Regions from separate parts of the Oceanimonas sp. GK1 genome, predicted to be linked through region 2. Evidence: riboswitches for the same ligand, from Rfam matches in the RefSeq annotation. Region 2 holds a riboswitch; each other region holds the start of a gene.
The links. A riboswitch is a leader RNA that binds a small molecule or an ion and turns the genes downstream of it on or off. The one in region 2 is predicted to bind thiamine pyrophosphate.
Positions count from the first base shown of each region.

Region 1: linked by a shared signal. The riboswitch ahead of GU3_RS11095 (TonB-dependent receptor) and the one ahead of thiD (bifunctional hydroxymethylpyrimidine kinase/phosphomethylpyrimidine kinase) in region 2 are both predicted to bind thiamine pyrophosphate.
Region 3: linked by a shared signal. The riboswitch ahead of GU3_RS00425 (sodium:solute symporter) and the one ahead of thiD (bifunctional hydroxymethylpyrimidine kinase/phosphomethylpyrimidine kinase) in region 2 are both predicted to bind thiamine pyrophosphate.
Region 4: linked by a shared signal. The riboswitch ahead of GU3_RS00400 (3-oxoacyl-ACP reductase) and the one ahead of thiD (bifunctional hydroxymethylpyrimidine kinase/phosphomethylpyrimidine kinase) in region 2 are both predicted to bind thiamine pyrophosphate.

Region 1 is NC_016745.1:2,339,766-2,343,518, forward strand. It holds gene GU3_RS11080 (ribonuclease Z) at 1-326, opposite strand, end outside; gene GU3_RS11085 (rhodanese-like domain-containing protein) at 350-898, opposite strand; gene GU3_RS11090 (DsrE family protein) at 913-1,347, opposite strand; TPP riboswitch at 1,568-1,671, shown strand; gene GU3_RS11095 (TonB-dependent receptor) at 1,769-3,753, shown strand, end outside.
Region 2 is NC_016745.1:532,207-535,959, forward strand. It holds gene polA (DNA polymerase I) at 1-1,677, shown strand, start outside; TPP riboswitch at 1,978-2,080, shown strand; gene thiD (bifunctional hydroxymethylpyrimidine kinase/phosphomethylpyrimidine kinase) at 2,116-2,922, shown strand; gene GU3_RS02570 (putative monovalent cation/H+ antiporter subunit A) at 3,125-3,753, shown strand, end outside.
Region 3 is NC_016745.1:86,522-90,274, forward strand. It holds gene GU3_RS00415 (nitroreductase family protein) at 1-458, shown strand, start outside; gene GU3_RS00420 (DMT family transporter) at 488-1,408, shown strand; TPP riboswitch at 1,460-1,566, shown strand; gene GU3_RS00425 (sodium:solute symporter) at 1,646-3,082, shown strand; gene GU3_RS00430 (PGPGW domain-containing protein) at 3,257-3,682, shown strand.
Region 4 is NC_016745.1:82,120-85,872, forward strand. It holds gene GU3_RS00395 (LLM class flavin-dependent oxidoreductase) at 1-1,062, opposite strand, end outside; gene GU3_RS00400 (3-oxoacyl-ACP reductase) at 1,062-1,835, opposite strand; TPP riboswitch at 1,884-1,979, opposite strand; gene pyrC (dihydroorotase) at 2,177-3,211, shown strand; gene GU3_RS00410 (LysR family transcriptional regulator) at 3,252-3,753, opposite strand, start outside.

The DNA.
Region 1 (3,753 bases), 1.7 Mb from region 2:
TGCAACTGGCTGATGGCCGCGGTCTGTTCAATCCAGGCCTGCAGCCCCGCCGGGCCGACAATGGTCAGCGGCGCGGTGCGGCCGTTCAGCCCGGCGCTGGCCAGCAGGCCCGGCAGGCCGTAGCAGTGATCCCCGTGCAGGTGGGTGATGCACACCGCCTGCAGCCAGTGCAGCGACAGCGGCGCCTGCAGCAGCCGGTGCTGGGTGCCTTCGCCGCAATCCACCAGCAGCCAGGACTTTGTCTTGTGCCGGCGCAGGGCCAGCGCCGACAGGCTGCGGGTTTTGGTGGGTGTGCCCGAGGAGGTGCCCAGAAAAATCAGCTCCATGGTGGGTTTGCTCGCAAGCCTGCTTACTGTGGCCGCTGCAGTTTGTCCGGGCTCAGACGCGGGCTCCAGGGCAAGCCCTCGTTCTGCCAGCCATTCACCAGGCGAAAACCGGTTCGCTCGCCTTCCTTGATGGCATCCCCCTGAAAGCCGTGCACCACGTAACGGGCGTTGGAAAACCCATGCTCCCGCAAAAATTCGGCGCTGGGCAGGCCCCGCTCGCTGCCGGAGCGGCACATGGTGATGACGGTGGCGGTTTCATCCAGGCCGCGCTCGGCCAGGGCCGCCTTGATTTGCTCAATAAACTGCGGATTGCGGTATAACCGAAAGCGCTGGTTGTCTTCATCCCACTGGCTGCGATCCACCAGCAGATAGGGCACGTTGACATCCACCTCGTTGGTGCCCCCTACAAACATGATCTCCACCGGATCGCGCACATCCACCAGCAACACCTGATCGTTGTCGCGGTTCTGCTCATAGGCCTGGCGGGCACTCAGCCCCAGTTCGTCGCTGCTCGCCCAGGACGGCAGTGCCAGGGTCATGGCCAGCAGCGCCGGCGTCAGTACTTTCCACATGGTTGCTCTCCTTTTTAGAAGCTGAATACCCGTACATCGTCCGCCGTCATCATGGCGGCCATCTCGGCCGGCGTGGCGACCTCTACCTGTTCGCGCAGATCCGTCTTGTCGTATTCGCTGTTGGGCAGATAAAGCGCGCACACGCTTACCTTGCCGCCCCCCTGCTGCAGCTTGCTCATCAGTTGCTCCGGGGTGACGTTGTTTGGCTTCAGCGGCGCACTGCTGTATCCGTTAATGGCCAGATCCCCGGCCTTGTCGCACAGCAGCACCTTCACCTGACGGCCCTGCTCCTGCATGGCATTGCCCAGCACCATGGCCATGCCCTGCACCTGGGGCGCGGCACTGGTGACCAGCAGCAAGACCTTTGACTCTGCCGCCTGAGCGGCACTCGCGGCACTGATGCCGGCCCCCAGGGCCAGCGCGGCCAGTATTTTTCTTCCTTTTTTCATGATGAGCACTCCGTTTAATTAAGGCAAAACTAATATAAGATTATTCTTATGTAGATGTAAAGTCGGTTCATCATTCAAAAAGCATAAGCATGGCTCACTGCCGCTGTCGCAATGTCCAGGTGGATTCGGTCAACACGTGACCGCACGTCAGTACCAACCCTCGATTCTTGTCGACCTTTATGCCTGAATGCGTATAATTCCGCTCGCCTTATAACCAAGGCCAAATCCTAAGGGGTGGCAACCCATTGCCTGAGATGCGCCGTGCGCGAACCCTTTGAACCTGATCCGGTTGATACCGGCGTAGGAATAGGAAGCTCACAACGCCCTGCCCTGCTCGTATTGCTACCGGGTCTTCGCACTGAAATGGAGATATAAAGTGCCAAGACTGAACCCTGTTGTCCCCTCTGCCTTAACCCTGGCCATGGCAGCCGCTCTGCCGGCCCAGGCCGCCGATAACTCTGAATCCGTCTACACCCTGGCCCCCGTACTGGTGACCTCGAGCTTTCGGGAAGATACCCTGCAGGACACCGCCGCCAGCGTGAGCGTGCTGAATGAAGAAAGACTGGAGCAGCCGGGCAAGGATCACCTGGAAGACGTGCTGGCCCAGGCCCCCAACGTCAACCTGAGCGCCGGCGCTTCCCGCGGCAAGTTTTATCAAATTCGTGGTGTGGGCGAGCGCAGCCAGTTTATCGGTGTGGTCAACCCGTCCGTTGGTGTGGTGGTGGACGGTATCGACATGAGCGCCATGGCCGGCGGCGCCACTCTGCTGGACGCCCGCCAGGTGGAAGTGCTGCGCGGCCCTCAGGGCAGCCTGTATGGCGCCAACGCCCTGGCCGGCCTGATTAACATTCGCGCCAGTGAGCCCACCAAGACCACGGAAGGCAACGCCGAGCTGACCCTGGGGCAGTACAACACCCGCAACCTGAGCGCGGCGGTGGGCGGCCCGCTCACCAACAAGGTGGGCTATCGTCTTGCCGCCCAGCGCAACCTGAGCGACGGTTTCATCACCAATGATTATCACCATACCGATAACACCAACAACATTGACGAGACCCTGCTGCGTAGCAAATTCCGCATCGAGGCCAGCGAGGATCTGGATCTGGATCTGAGCGCTTTCTACGCCAATATCGACAACGGCTACGACGCCTTCTCCCTCGACAACAGCCGCCATACCCTATCCGATCAGCCGGGCCACGATCGCCAGAAAACCCTGGCCCTGTCGGGCACCGCCAGCTGGTATGGCCACAGCGCCTATACCCTGCAAACCTCGCTGGCGGTGAACCTAAGCGAGCTGGAATACGGCTACGACGTGGACTGGGCCAATCCCGGCCTCGGCGGCTACAGCGCCACCGACAACTACCAACGGGACGAGCGCGGTGCCACCGCCGACGTGCGCTTTATCTCCACCGAAGAGTCCGCCCTGTTCGACGGCCGCACCGCCTGGACCGGCGGCATTTACTTCTTCCACCGCAGCTCGGATCTGACCCGTCACTACACCTACCTGCCCGCCGGTTTCACCAGCGAGTATGAAGCCAACCGGATGGCCACTTACGGCGAGCTGGAAACCGTACTGACCGACAAGCTGACCCTGATCAACGGCCTGCGGGTGGAGCAGGATCGCACCCAATACAGCGACAGTGACGGCAACGGCAGCGATCCCGTCGACATGCTCTGGGGCGGCCGGGTCGCGCTCGAATACCAGGTGGACGACAGCCAGATGTATTACGCCCTGATCTCCAGGGGCTACAAGGTCGGCGGCTACAACGCCACTGGCAACCTGCCCAACGAGCTGCGTGACTTTGATGCCGAAACCCTGTGGAACTACGAAATCGGCGGCAAGCATAGCCTGCTGGACGACACCCTGCACACTCAGGTGGCCCTGTTCTTCCAGCAGCGGGATGACGCCCAGATCAGCGCCTACCGTAACGTGCTGCGCCCCGACAATTCCACCGACTACATCGACTACACCGCCAACGCCGAGCGCGCCTACAGCTACGGCCTGGAAGCCCAGGCCCAGTGGCAGGCCAGCGCCGCTCTCGAGATCTACGGCAGCCTGGGGTTGCTGGACACTCGGCTGGAAGAGGCCGGTGCCTACTTTGACGGCCGCGACGCCGCCCACGCCCCGGAATACCAGTTTGCCCTGGGCGCCAGCCTCGACCTCGGCAGCGGCTGGTTCACCGGCCTGGATGTGGAAGGCAAGGACACGTTCTACTTTTCCGACAGCCACGACGCCCGGTCCGACGCCTACGCCCTGCTCCATGCCCGTTTCGGCTACCAGCGGGACCACTGGAGCATTACCCTGTGGGGCCGTAACCTGACCGACGAGGATTACGCCGTGCGCGGCTTCCAGTTCGGCAACGACCCGCGCAAGGGCTACGTCACCGAAGACTACATTCAGCTGGGCGC
Region 2 (3,753 bases):
TCGTTTGCGGTGGAGGCGGGCCAGGCCGCCTATGTGCCCTTTGGCCACGATTACCTGGATGCCCCCGAGCAGCTGAGCGAAGCGCAGGTGCTCGGGGCCCTCAAGCCGTTGCTGGAGGATGAAAGCCGCATCAAGCTGGGCCAGAACCTCAAATACGACATCAACGTGCTGAAAAACCACGGTATTGCGCTGAAGGGCGCGCTGCTTGATACCATGCTGGAGTCCTATGTGCTCAATTCGGTACAGACCCGGCACGACATGGACAGCATGGCGGCCTTTTTCCTCAATCACAGCACCACATCCTTTGAGTCCATTGCCGGTAAGGGTGCCAAACAGCTCACCTTTAACCAGATCCCTCTGGAGCAGGCGGGGCCCTATGCGGCGGAAGACGCCGACATTACCCTGCGGCTGCATCACCATCTGAGCGAAAAACTGGCTGCCGAGCCGGTGCTGGAAAGCGTGTTCAATGATATTGAGATGCCGTTGGTGCCGATTCTGGCCCAGATGGAATACACCGGCGTGCGCATCGACAGCCAGCTGCTGGCCATGCAGAGTGAGGAAATAGCCAAGCGGCTGAAGGAGCTGGAGCGGGAGGCGTTTGAGCTGGCCGGTGAGCCCTTTAACCTGAGCTCCACCAAGCAGCTCGGCGAGATCCTGTTCACCAAACTGGCACTGCCGGTGATCAAGAAGACCCCCAAGGGAGCGCCGTCCACCGCCGAAGAAGTGCTGCAGGAGCTGGCGCTGGATTACCCGCTGCCCAAACTGCTGATGGAATACCGGGGCCTGAGCAAGCTCAAGTCCACCTACACCGACAAGCTGCCGCTGATGGTGAATGAGCACAGCGGGCGCATTCATACCTCCTACCACCAGGCTAACACCGCCACCGGCCGGCTGTCGTCGTCGGATCCCAATCTGCAGAACATTCCCATCCGCACGCCGGAAGGGCGGCGCATTCGCCAGGCTTTTGTGGCCGAGCCCGGCTACAAACTGGTGGCGGCGGACTACTCCCAGATCGAGCTGCGCATCATGGCGCACCTGTCCCAGGATCAGGGGCTGCTGGACGCCTTTGCCCACGGCCAGGACATTCACAAGGCCACCGCCGCCGAGGTGTTCGGGGTGGCGGTGGAGCAGGTGTCTGCCGAGCAGCGCCGCCGGGCCAAGGCCATCAATTTTGGCCTGATCTACGGCATGAGTGCCTTTGGTCTGGCGCGCCAGCTGGGCATTGGCCGCAACGAGGCCCAGGACTACATGAACATCTACTTTGAACGCTACCCCGGGGTGCTGCGCTACATGGAGACCACCCGGGAGCAGGCCAGTGAACAGGGCTATGTTTCCACCCTGTTCGGCCGCCGGCTCTACCTGCCGGAAATCAAATCCAAGAACGGCGCCCGGCGCAAGGGTGCCGAGCGGGCCGCCATCAACGCGCCCATGCAGGGCACTGCCGCCGACATCATCAAGCAGGCCATGATTCGAGTGAATGACTGGCTGGGTGAGCTGCCCGAGGGCGAGGTACGCATGCTGATGCAGGTGCACGACGAACTGGTGTTTGAAATTCGTGAAGACAAGGTAGACGCCCACCGGGAAACCATCTGCGCGCTGATGCAGCAGGCCGCCAGTCTGGATGTGCCCCTGCTGGTGGAAGCCGGGGTGGGTGACAACTGGGATCAGGCTCACTAATCTGACAACAAAATAACGATAATGAAATAATATTACGTATCTCGACTTTTCTCTGCTTTCCTTCGGGAGTAGAGTGTCATCAGGTACAGAGGCAGGGTAAATCACCCTGTCACGCTTTTTGCATTTACTTCATATGCTGCTCAGGCCGCCTTCAGCCAGAATGCTGAAGGCGTTTTTTTATGCCCGCTGTTCGGCTGTACACAGGTGTTGTATACAATCCAACTCCATTTTTGTTGTTAAGTTACATTTTTGTGAGTGAATGCGTCGACTGGCATTTGGCCAGTGGGCTGGGTATTATCGTGCGATTGGTCGGGGAGCCGAAAGGCCGAGACGGCAGTGATATGCCGAACCCGTTGAACCTGATCCAGTTAACACTGGCGTAGGGAACCGATGGCCGATGGCCTTGTGGTTTTCACGCCTTACAAGGACCATAAGGACATGCACAGCAGCAAAGCCATTATTCTTTCCATTGCCGGCTCCGACAGCGGCGGCGGCGCCGGTATTCAGGCCGACATCAAGGCCATCTCCGCCACCGGCGGCTACGCCTGCTCGGTGATCACCGCCATTACCGCCCAGAACACGCAGCGGGTGACCGCCGTGCACCCGGTACCCCAGGAGATCATTCGTGCCCAGCTCGACGCCGTGTTCAGCGATCTGCCGGTCATGGCGGTGAAGGTGGGCATGCTGGGGGATACCGACACCATCAATACCGTGGCCGACGCCCTGGAACAATACCGGCCACAACACCTGGTGGTGGATCCGGTGATGGTCAGCGCCAACGGCGACATGCTGCTGGCCCCCGAGGCGGTGGATTGCCTCAAGCAGCGGTTGCTGCCGCTGGCGGACGTGATCACCCCCAACCTGCCGGAAGCCGCCTGCCTGGTGGAACGGCCGGTGCCGGCGTCACTGCGTGAGGTAGAGCCCCTGCTCACCGCCCTTAATGAGCTGGAGTGCCGGGCGGTGCTGCTCAAGGGCGGCTTTCTGCAACAGGAGCCGCGCAGTCCCGACTGGCTGCTGCACCATGGCGAGGTGCGCTGTTTCGACACCCCCAGAGTGATCACCGCCAACACCCACGGCACCGGCTGTACCCTGTCCGGGGTGCTGGCTTCCTACCTGGCGCAGGGCCTGACACTGGAGCTGGCGGTGGCCTCGGCCAAGCACTATATCGAGCGGGCCATCGAGGCCGGTGCTCACTTGAAAATCGGCCAGGGCCGGGGCCCGGTGGAGCACTTTTTCGCCCGCTGATCCCGGCATTAGTGTCCCGGTTTGCTTGCGTCCGGCCGGGGCGGCTTGTAGTATGCGTATCGCTAATAATCAATAAAAAATGGATTAACTTCCTGATAGTTAATCCAATTATGTTCACTGCTATAGTCTGCATTCAGAGTCTCTCCTTTCATCTTCGCCGATCCTGACGCCCCGTTCACGGGCATGAAAAGGAGCCTTGCGTATGCTTGTTGCCGTATTGGCAGGTTTTGTTCTGGCCGCCCTGGTGCCGCTGTTAAGTCCCCGCCTCGGTCGGCATATCGGCGGGTTTCTGGCGGTGTTGCCGGCGGCGCTGTTCGGTTATTTCGCCAGCTTCTGGCCCCGGGTCACCGGCGGTGAAGCGGTGCAGTTTCACTACGACTGGATCCCCAGCCTCAATATCAGCCTGAGCTTTCTGCTGGATGGCCTTGGCCTGATGTTCGCCCTGCTGATCACCGGCATCGGCACCTTCATTCTCATCTACGGCGGCCGCTACCTGGAAGGCAACAAGGACAGGCACAAGCTGCTGATGTACCTGCTGGCCTTTATGAGCGCCATGCTGGGGGTGGTGCTGTGCAGCAACCTGATTGGCCTGTTCGTGTTCTGGGAACTCACCAGCATCACCTCCTACCTGCTGATCGGTTTTAACCACGAGCAGGAAAAGGCCCGCAAGGCGGCGCTGCAGGGACTGTTCGTCACCATGGGCGGTGGCCTGGCACTGATGACCGGGCTGATTATGCTGGGCTGGATGGCCGGCAGTTTTGAGCTGACCGAGGTGTTGACGCAAGGGCCGGCACTGCAGCAGCACCCGCTGTTCCTGCCGATGATGGGCCT
Region 3 (3,753 bases), 450 kb from region 2:
TGGAAGACCCGCAGTTGCGGGCCGAGCTGCGCGCCGCCGCCTGGGATCAGGCGCAAATCACCGACGCCTCCCTGCTGCTGGTGCTCTGTGCCGACACCCAGGCCTGGCAGAAGGATCCCGGCCACTGCTGGCGCGACGCCCCCGCCGACGTCCGCGACCAGATGCTGTCGATGATCCACGGCTTCTACGCCGGCAAGCCGCAACTGCAGCGCGATGAAGCCCTTCGCTCCGTGGGCATCGCCGCCCAGACCGCCATGCTGGCCGCCAGGGCCATGGGCTACGACAGCTGCCCCATGATCGGCTTTGACGCCGAGCGCGTGGCCGAGCTGATCCGGTTGCCCGAAGGCCACCTGGTGGGCATGATGCTGACCATTGGCAAGGCCACCAGGGCCGCCCGACCCAGGGCGGGACAACGGGCCCTGGAGAGTGTGCGGATACGGGATCGTTTCGCCGACTGAGCCGGCGAACGGCATTCGGGAGAAAAGCCATGACCATGCAAACCTGGCACGCCCACGGGCGTGTGCTGCTCGCCACCCTGTTCGTGGCGGGCTCCTTTATCATCTCGGCCCGGCTGGCAACCGAGGCCCCGCCGGCCTCCCTCACCCTGCTGCGCTTTGTGCTGGCCGCCGCCCTGCTGCTGCCCTGGGTGCTGTGGCGCGCCGACCGGCGGCAGCAACTGTGGCGGGCCCTGCCCCGGGGGCTGCTGATCAGCCTGTTTTATTCGCTGTTTTTCATTCTGCTGTTTGAGGCGCTGCACAGCACCACGGCCCTGAACACCGGCACCCTGTTCACTCTGGTGCCTCTGCTGACCGGCGTGGCGGGCATCTGGCTGCTGCGCACCCGCATCACCACCGTGCAGGGGATCAGCTACCTGCTGGGCATGGTAGGGGCGCTGTGGGTGATTTTTGAGGGCAGCCCGGCGCGGGCCCTGGCGCTGCAGCTCAATCCGGGGGATCGGCTGTTTCTGCTGGCGGTGCTGAGCATGTGCGCCTATTCGCTGTGCATGAAACTGCTGTATCGCAACGATTCGGTGGCCATACTCACCTGCGCCACCTTGCTGGGCGGTGCGGTCTGGATGGGGCTCATGGTCTGGCTGACCGATACCCCCCTGCAATGGCAAGCCCTTGAAGGAGGCGACTGGCTGGCCATGGGCTACCTGGTGGTGTGCGCCACCCTGGCCAGCGGCTATCTGTTTCAGGGGGGCAGCATTCACCTTGGCCCGCAACGGGTGATGGCCTACACCTACCTCAACCCGGCGGCGGTCGCCCTGCTGCTTTGGCTGTTTGGCGGCGAACCGGTGGCGGCCAGCCTCTGGCCCGGCATCCTGCTCTCCTGCCTGGCCACCTGGTGGCTGCAACGCCAGACCGCAGGCCGCGCCCTGTCCGCCGCGCACCCGGCCCGTCGCTGACGGGGCCGCCGCCCGCATTGACAACCACGCCGCCGCCCCTTACCCTCGTTTCGCTATTCCTGGGGGAGCCCACACGGGCTGAGACTCCGCCACACCGGCGGTAACCCTTAGAACCTGATCCGGGTAATGCCGGCGAAGGGAAGGAAACGAAGGATCCTGCAATCCCGATCCGCCCTCTCCCTCTTGTCGCCCGCATGCCCCGGCCATTTAGTGCCCACCCGGGCAGAGGGAGAACACATGCTGGACACCACCACCGCCATTTTATGGCTCTGTTTATTTGCGGCGGTCTTCGCCATTCCGGGTCTGCTTTACGCCCGCCGGCAAAACGATCAGCCGGAAGACTTTATCGTGGCTCGCAACAGCCAGAGCGGCAGCGCCACCACCCTGACCCTGCTGGCCACCACCATGGGCACCTGGATTTTATTCGGTCCGGCCCAGGCCGCCACCTGGGGCGGCATTGGCGCCGTTACCGGTTACGCTCTGGGGGTGTTGGCCCCCCGGCTGGTGATGATTCCGCTCGGCAAGCGCATTCGCGAGCTGATGCCCGCCGGCCACACCCTCACCGAGTTTGTGCTGGGCCGCTACGGCCGGGGCATGTACGGCTTTGTGCTGGTGATCATGCTGTTCTACCTGTTTATTTCCCTCACCGCCGGCCTCACCGCCATCGCCCAGATGGTGGCGCTGCTGGCGCCGGTGCCGCTGTGGGCCACCGCCGGCATTGTGATGGCGGCCACCCTGCTCTATACCCTGTATGGCGGCCTGCGGGTGACCATTTTCACCGACCGGGTGCAGATGCTGGTGATACTGCCGTTTCTGCTCACCCTGATTGTGCTGGGTTGGCAGGCCACCGGCGGCCTGGCCCCGGTGCTGGCCGGCCTGCAGCAAACCGCCCCGCACCTGCTTGACCCGCTCGACACCACCGGGCTGAAGTCGGGCCTGACCTTCTTCCTCGCCGTGGTGCTGACCGGCCTGTTCTACCAGGGCACCTGGCAGCGGGTGTTTGCCGCCCGGGACAACAAGGTCATTCGCAACGGCTTTATTCTGAGCGGCGTGCTCAGCTTTCCCATCATCTTCATCATGGGGCTGTTTGGCCTGGCCTTTGTGGGCCTGGCGCTGCCCGGCGATGGCTCGGTGGCGCTGTTCAGCGTGCTGATGCCCAACATGCCGCTGTGGTTTGCCATTGGCCTGCTGCCCTTTGGCCTGGCGCTGATCATGAGCAGCGCCGACTCCACCATCAGCGGCCTCACCAGCATGCTGGTGGTGGATCTGCGCCGGCTGCTGCCGCAAACCAGCGTGCACACCCTGCTGGGCCTGTCGCGCTGGCTAATCGTGCTGGTGTCGATTCCGGTGCTCTATGTGGCCTCGCAGGGGTACAGCGTGCTGTATCTGTTCCTGCTGGCGGACCTGCTGTGCTGCGCCGCCGCCTTTCCGGTGTTTTTCGGCTTTTACAACGCCCTCTATCAGGGCTGGAACGCCATGCTCAGCACCCTCGGCGGCCTGGTGGCCGGCCTGATGCTGTTCCCCGCCCCGGGCCAGGCCGCCACCCATTTGCTGGAGTCGTTCCTGCTGGCTACCCTGGTGCCGGTGGCCATTTCCATCCTGCTGCTGCTGGTGCCCAGCCGGCCCTTTGACTTTAATGCGCTGGCCGGCCGGGTGCGCAGCCTGGAAAGCTGAGTTCGTTTCGTCGCAACCGTTTCGTCGTAAAAACAGTACCGGCGTGCCATAAGGCCGCCGGTTTTTTTGTGCCCGAGACCGCCCTGTTCATTCTGATCGCTGCCGGCAGACGTTTTTTCCCTCATAATGGCGCAACCTGAACAAGCCACTTGATGTTAAAGAGTACCCCTATCCGTGAATGAGTTTCTGCAACTATTCGACAACCCGGCGCTGATCTGGACCCTGGGCCTTGCCAGCCTGGTGAGCTTTATCGGCTCCCTGATCATTATTCCCTGGCTGGTGGTGCGCATTCCGGTGAATTACTTTTCCGGTGAATACCGCCACCGGGTGCCCTGGGCCAAACAGCATCCGCTGATCCGCTGGCTGCTGCTGATCCTGAAAAACCTGCTGGGGCTGGTGTTTCTGCTGGTGGGCATTGCCATGCTGGTGCTGCCCGGTCAGGGATTGCTGACCATACTGATCGCCCTGGTGCTGCTGAATTTTCCCGGCAAATACCAACTGGAACGCCGGCTGTTCAGGATGCCCTCGGTACGCAATGGCGTGAACTGGCTGCGCAAACGGGCCGGGCGGGAGCCGCTGAGGTTTGATGGTGAGGGGTAAAGAGCCACCCGTTTGTGTATCAGAAACCTTTAAACACTCGCAAAAGTCGCAGTCAGCATTGCTTTTTGCTT
Region 4 (3,753 bases), 450 kb from region 2:
AAGCCGGCCCAGCAGCTGGCGCACCGTCGGCTGCTCGGTTTCAATAATGCGCAAGATAGTGGCGTAACGGCCCTTGGGCCCGGTGAACACGTCGAGTGACGGCAGTGCCGGCACCGGCGCGTCCAGCTCCCAGCCGGAGCAGTCCTGGCCCACGTAGGTACCCAGCTGGCGCAGCGAAGCGTCGGCGGGCAACAGCTCATCCAGCTCCCGCTGCTTGGCCTTGGCCTCGGCTTCGGTAGAAGCCACATAGGTCACCAGCCCCGGCATGATGGGTACGTCCACGTTGCGTCCAGCCTCCTGCACCCGGCGCTTGATGTCCCGGTAATAGTCCTGGGCCGCCGGCAAATCGTAGGCCACGGCGTAAATGGCCTCGGCGCACTGGGCCGCCAGTGCCCGGCCCTGCTCCGAGGCGCCGGCCTGGAACAACACCGGGTGGCCCTGGGGCGGACGTGGCACATTGAGCGGTCCGTCCACCAGAAAGAACTCGCCGTGGTGATTGATGGGGTTCACTTTTTCCGGATCGGCGTAGTGGCCGGCACGATCCATCACCAGGGCCCCTTCCTGCCAGGAGTCCCACAGTTTGATCACCACGTCCACGAATTCTTCGGCCCGGCGATAACGCTCGGCGTGGGCCGGCATGGCCTCGTAGCCGTGGTTGCGGGCTTCCACGTCGAACATGGAGGTGACCACGTTCCAGCCCATGCGGCCATTGGAAATATGATCCAGCGAGGCCATCATGCGGGCGGCATGAAAGGGCGTGAAAAAGGTGCTGGAGACGGTGCTGATAAAACCAATGCGATCCGTGGCCCGGCTCATGGCCGCCATGGCGGTGAGTGGCTCCAGAAACCAGTAGCTGCCGTCTGCCACATTGCCGGTGGACTGGCCGTCAGCAAAGAACACCGCGTCCAGCTTGCCGCGCTCGGCGGTTTGCGCAAGCCGCTCGTAATAACGAATGTCCCCCAGCTGCTCCACGGCGGAATGGGGATGACGCCAGGCGGCTCTATGGTGGCCGCACCCGAACAGAAACAGGTTCAGGTGCATCATGCGTTGCTTGCTGCTCATCAGTTTTTCACCAGACCGCCGTCCACCACCAGGTTCTGGCCGGTGACCGAGCGCGACCAGGGGGAGGCAAAGAACAGGGTGGCGTCGGCAAATTCCGCCGGCGTGGTCACCCGGCGCAGCGGGGTGCTGGCGGCGATGTAGTCAAACACCGCTTCCGGGGTGGCGGCGGAAGCGTCGGTGGTGCGCAGCAGGCCGCCGGACACCATGTTGACGGTAATGCCGTCGGGGCCCAGGTCCTGGGACAGGGTGCGGGTCAGCGACAGCAGCGCCGCCTTGGCGGCGGTGTAGTCGTGGTAAGGCACCACCGGGTTCTGGAACAGGTTGGTACCCACGTTGACGATGCGGCCAAAGCCCTGCTTGCGCATGCCGGCCAGCGCCGCCCGGGTGGTGTTGATGGCACCGCCCACCACCCCTTCCAGCTGCTGGTTGAGGTGCTCCCAGGCCAGCTCATTGGCGTGAGTGCGGGCATCGCCGTTAAAGGAAAACGCCGGCAGGGCGTTGTTGATGACGGTGGTTACCGGGCAGCCGAAGTGGGCCTCGGCCTGCGCAAACATGGCCTGCACGGCGGCGGCGTCGGTCACGTCGGCCTGAATGGCCAGGGCCTGCTGCGGGGACTCGGCGGCCAGCTTTTGGGCCGCCTCGGCGCTGTGCAGGTAGTTGATCACCACCCTGGCACCCTCGCGCAGAAAGGCGCGCACCAGCTGTTCGCCCAGGCCGCGGGCACCGCCGGTGACCAGCACCAGTTGTTCATTAAGTTGAATGGACGTTTGCATTTTCTACCTCGAAGCTGAGGCGAAGGCATGATGAGGCAGCAATGGCACGAACCGGCAGGCTGACATCCCTTCGCCAGTATGAACTGGATCAGGTTCAACGGGTGTTATCTCAGCCCTGCATGCAGGACACCCCGTGTCTCGGCACAGACCATAACATACCCCTGCGCCCAAGGGCGAGAGGCGTGAGGGGTAAGGTGTGAGGTGAACAATCACCCGCCAGACGGCCTGTTTTCCCCCCTCACCCTTTACGCCTCACCCCTTACGTTTTCAGAAGTTTGGTGAAAAAGGCTCGCGGGTGGATAATAAAGGCCTCAAAAGCCATGGATAACGCCGAGCCGACAATGACAACCACACTGACCATTACCCGCCCCGACGACTGGCACCTGCACCTGCGCGACGGGGCGCAACTGACAGATACCGTGCGCGACGCCAGCCGCTACCTGGGCCGCGCCCTCGTCATGCCCAACCTGGTGCCGCCGGTGACCACCACCGAGCTTGCCAACGAATACCGCGAACGCATTCTGGCGGTACGCCCCGAAGGCAGCCAGTTTGAGCCGGTGATGAGCCTGTATCTCACCGACAACACGCAGCCCGAAGAGATCCGCAAGGGTCGCGCCAGCGGCGCCATCGTAGCCTGCAAACTGTACCCGGCCGGCGCCACCACCAACTCCGACTCCGGCGTGACCGATGTGAAAAACATCTACCCGGTGCTGGAAGCCATGCAGGAAACCGGCACCCTGCTGCTGGTGCACGGTGAAGTGACCGACTCGCGCATCGATATCTTCGACCGGGAAAAAGTGTTCCTGGAAACCGTGCTGCCCGACGTGGTGCGCGACTTCCCGAATCTCAAGATTGTGCTGGAGCACATCACCACCGAGCACGCGGTGCACTTTGTGGAGCAGGCCGGCGACAACGTGGCCGCCACCATCACCGCCCACCACCTGCTGTTTAACCGCAACCATATGCTGGCGGGCGGCATTCGTCCCCATTACTACTGCCTGCCCATTCTCAAGCGCAACACCCACCAGCAGGCCCTGGTGCGTGCCGCCACCAGCGGCAGCAAGAAGTTCTTTATGGGCACCGACTCGGCGCCGCACTTCCAGCACCGCAAGGAAGCCGCCTGCGGCTGCGCCGGTGCCTACACCTCCCACGCCGCCGTGGAGCTGTATGCCGAAGCCTTTGAAGAAGCCGGCGCGCTGGCCAAGCTGGAAGCCTTTACCAGCCACAACGGCCCCGACTTCTACGGCCTGCCCCGCAACCAAGACACCATCACCCTGGTGAAAGAGTCCTGGACCGTGGGCGAAACCCTGCCCCTGGGCGGCGACCAGCTGGTGCCCATTCGCGCCGGCGAAACCATCGGCTGGACGGTAAAATAACCGTCATGGCACTCAGCAACGCGGCCCCGGCCGCGTTTTTTTATGCCGGCATAAAATCGGCCTGGCGCTCGGCAATCCTCTGCTTGAGAAAACGGGTAAAGGCCTGCACCTTGGCCGAACGGTGCAAATCCCCGTGGCTGGTCAGCCAGAGGTCATAAGTCCAGTCTGGCGGGGGCGGCAACAGGGGCAGCAGCTCAGGGGCCAGGCTGGCCTGCCAGCAGCTCAGCGGGCCACAGCCCAGCCCGGCCTGCAGCGCGGGAATAAAACCGGTGAAATCCTGCACCCGGTAGAAGATTTGCGCCGCCGGAACATGGGCCTCCATCCAGCGCATAAACACGCTGCCGGGCCGTGGCTGCGTGGTGCTGACAAAACGGTGCCCGGCAAGCTCGTTCAGGGAATAAAGAGGGCCGTGGCGGCGCACATAGTCACGACTGGCATAAAGGGTGCTCGCCGCCCGGGTCAGGTGCTGCACCACATAATCCGGGTCTTCCGGCTTATGGCCCGAGCGTATGCCCACATGGGCTTCACCATGATCCAGCCGG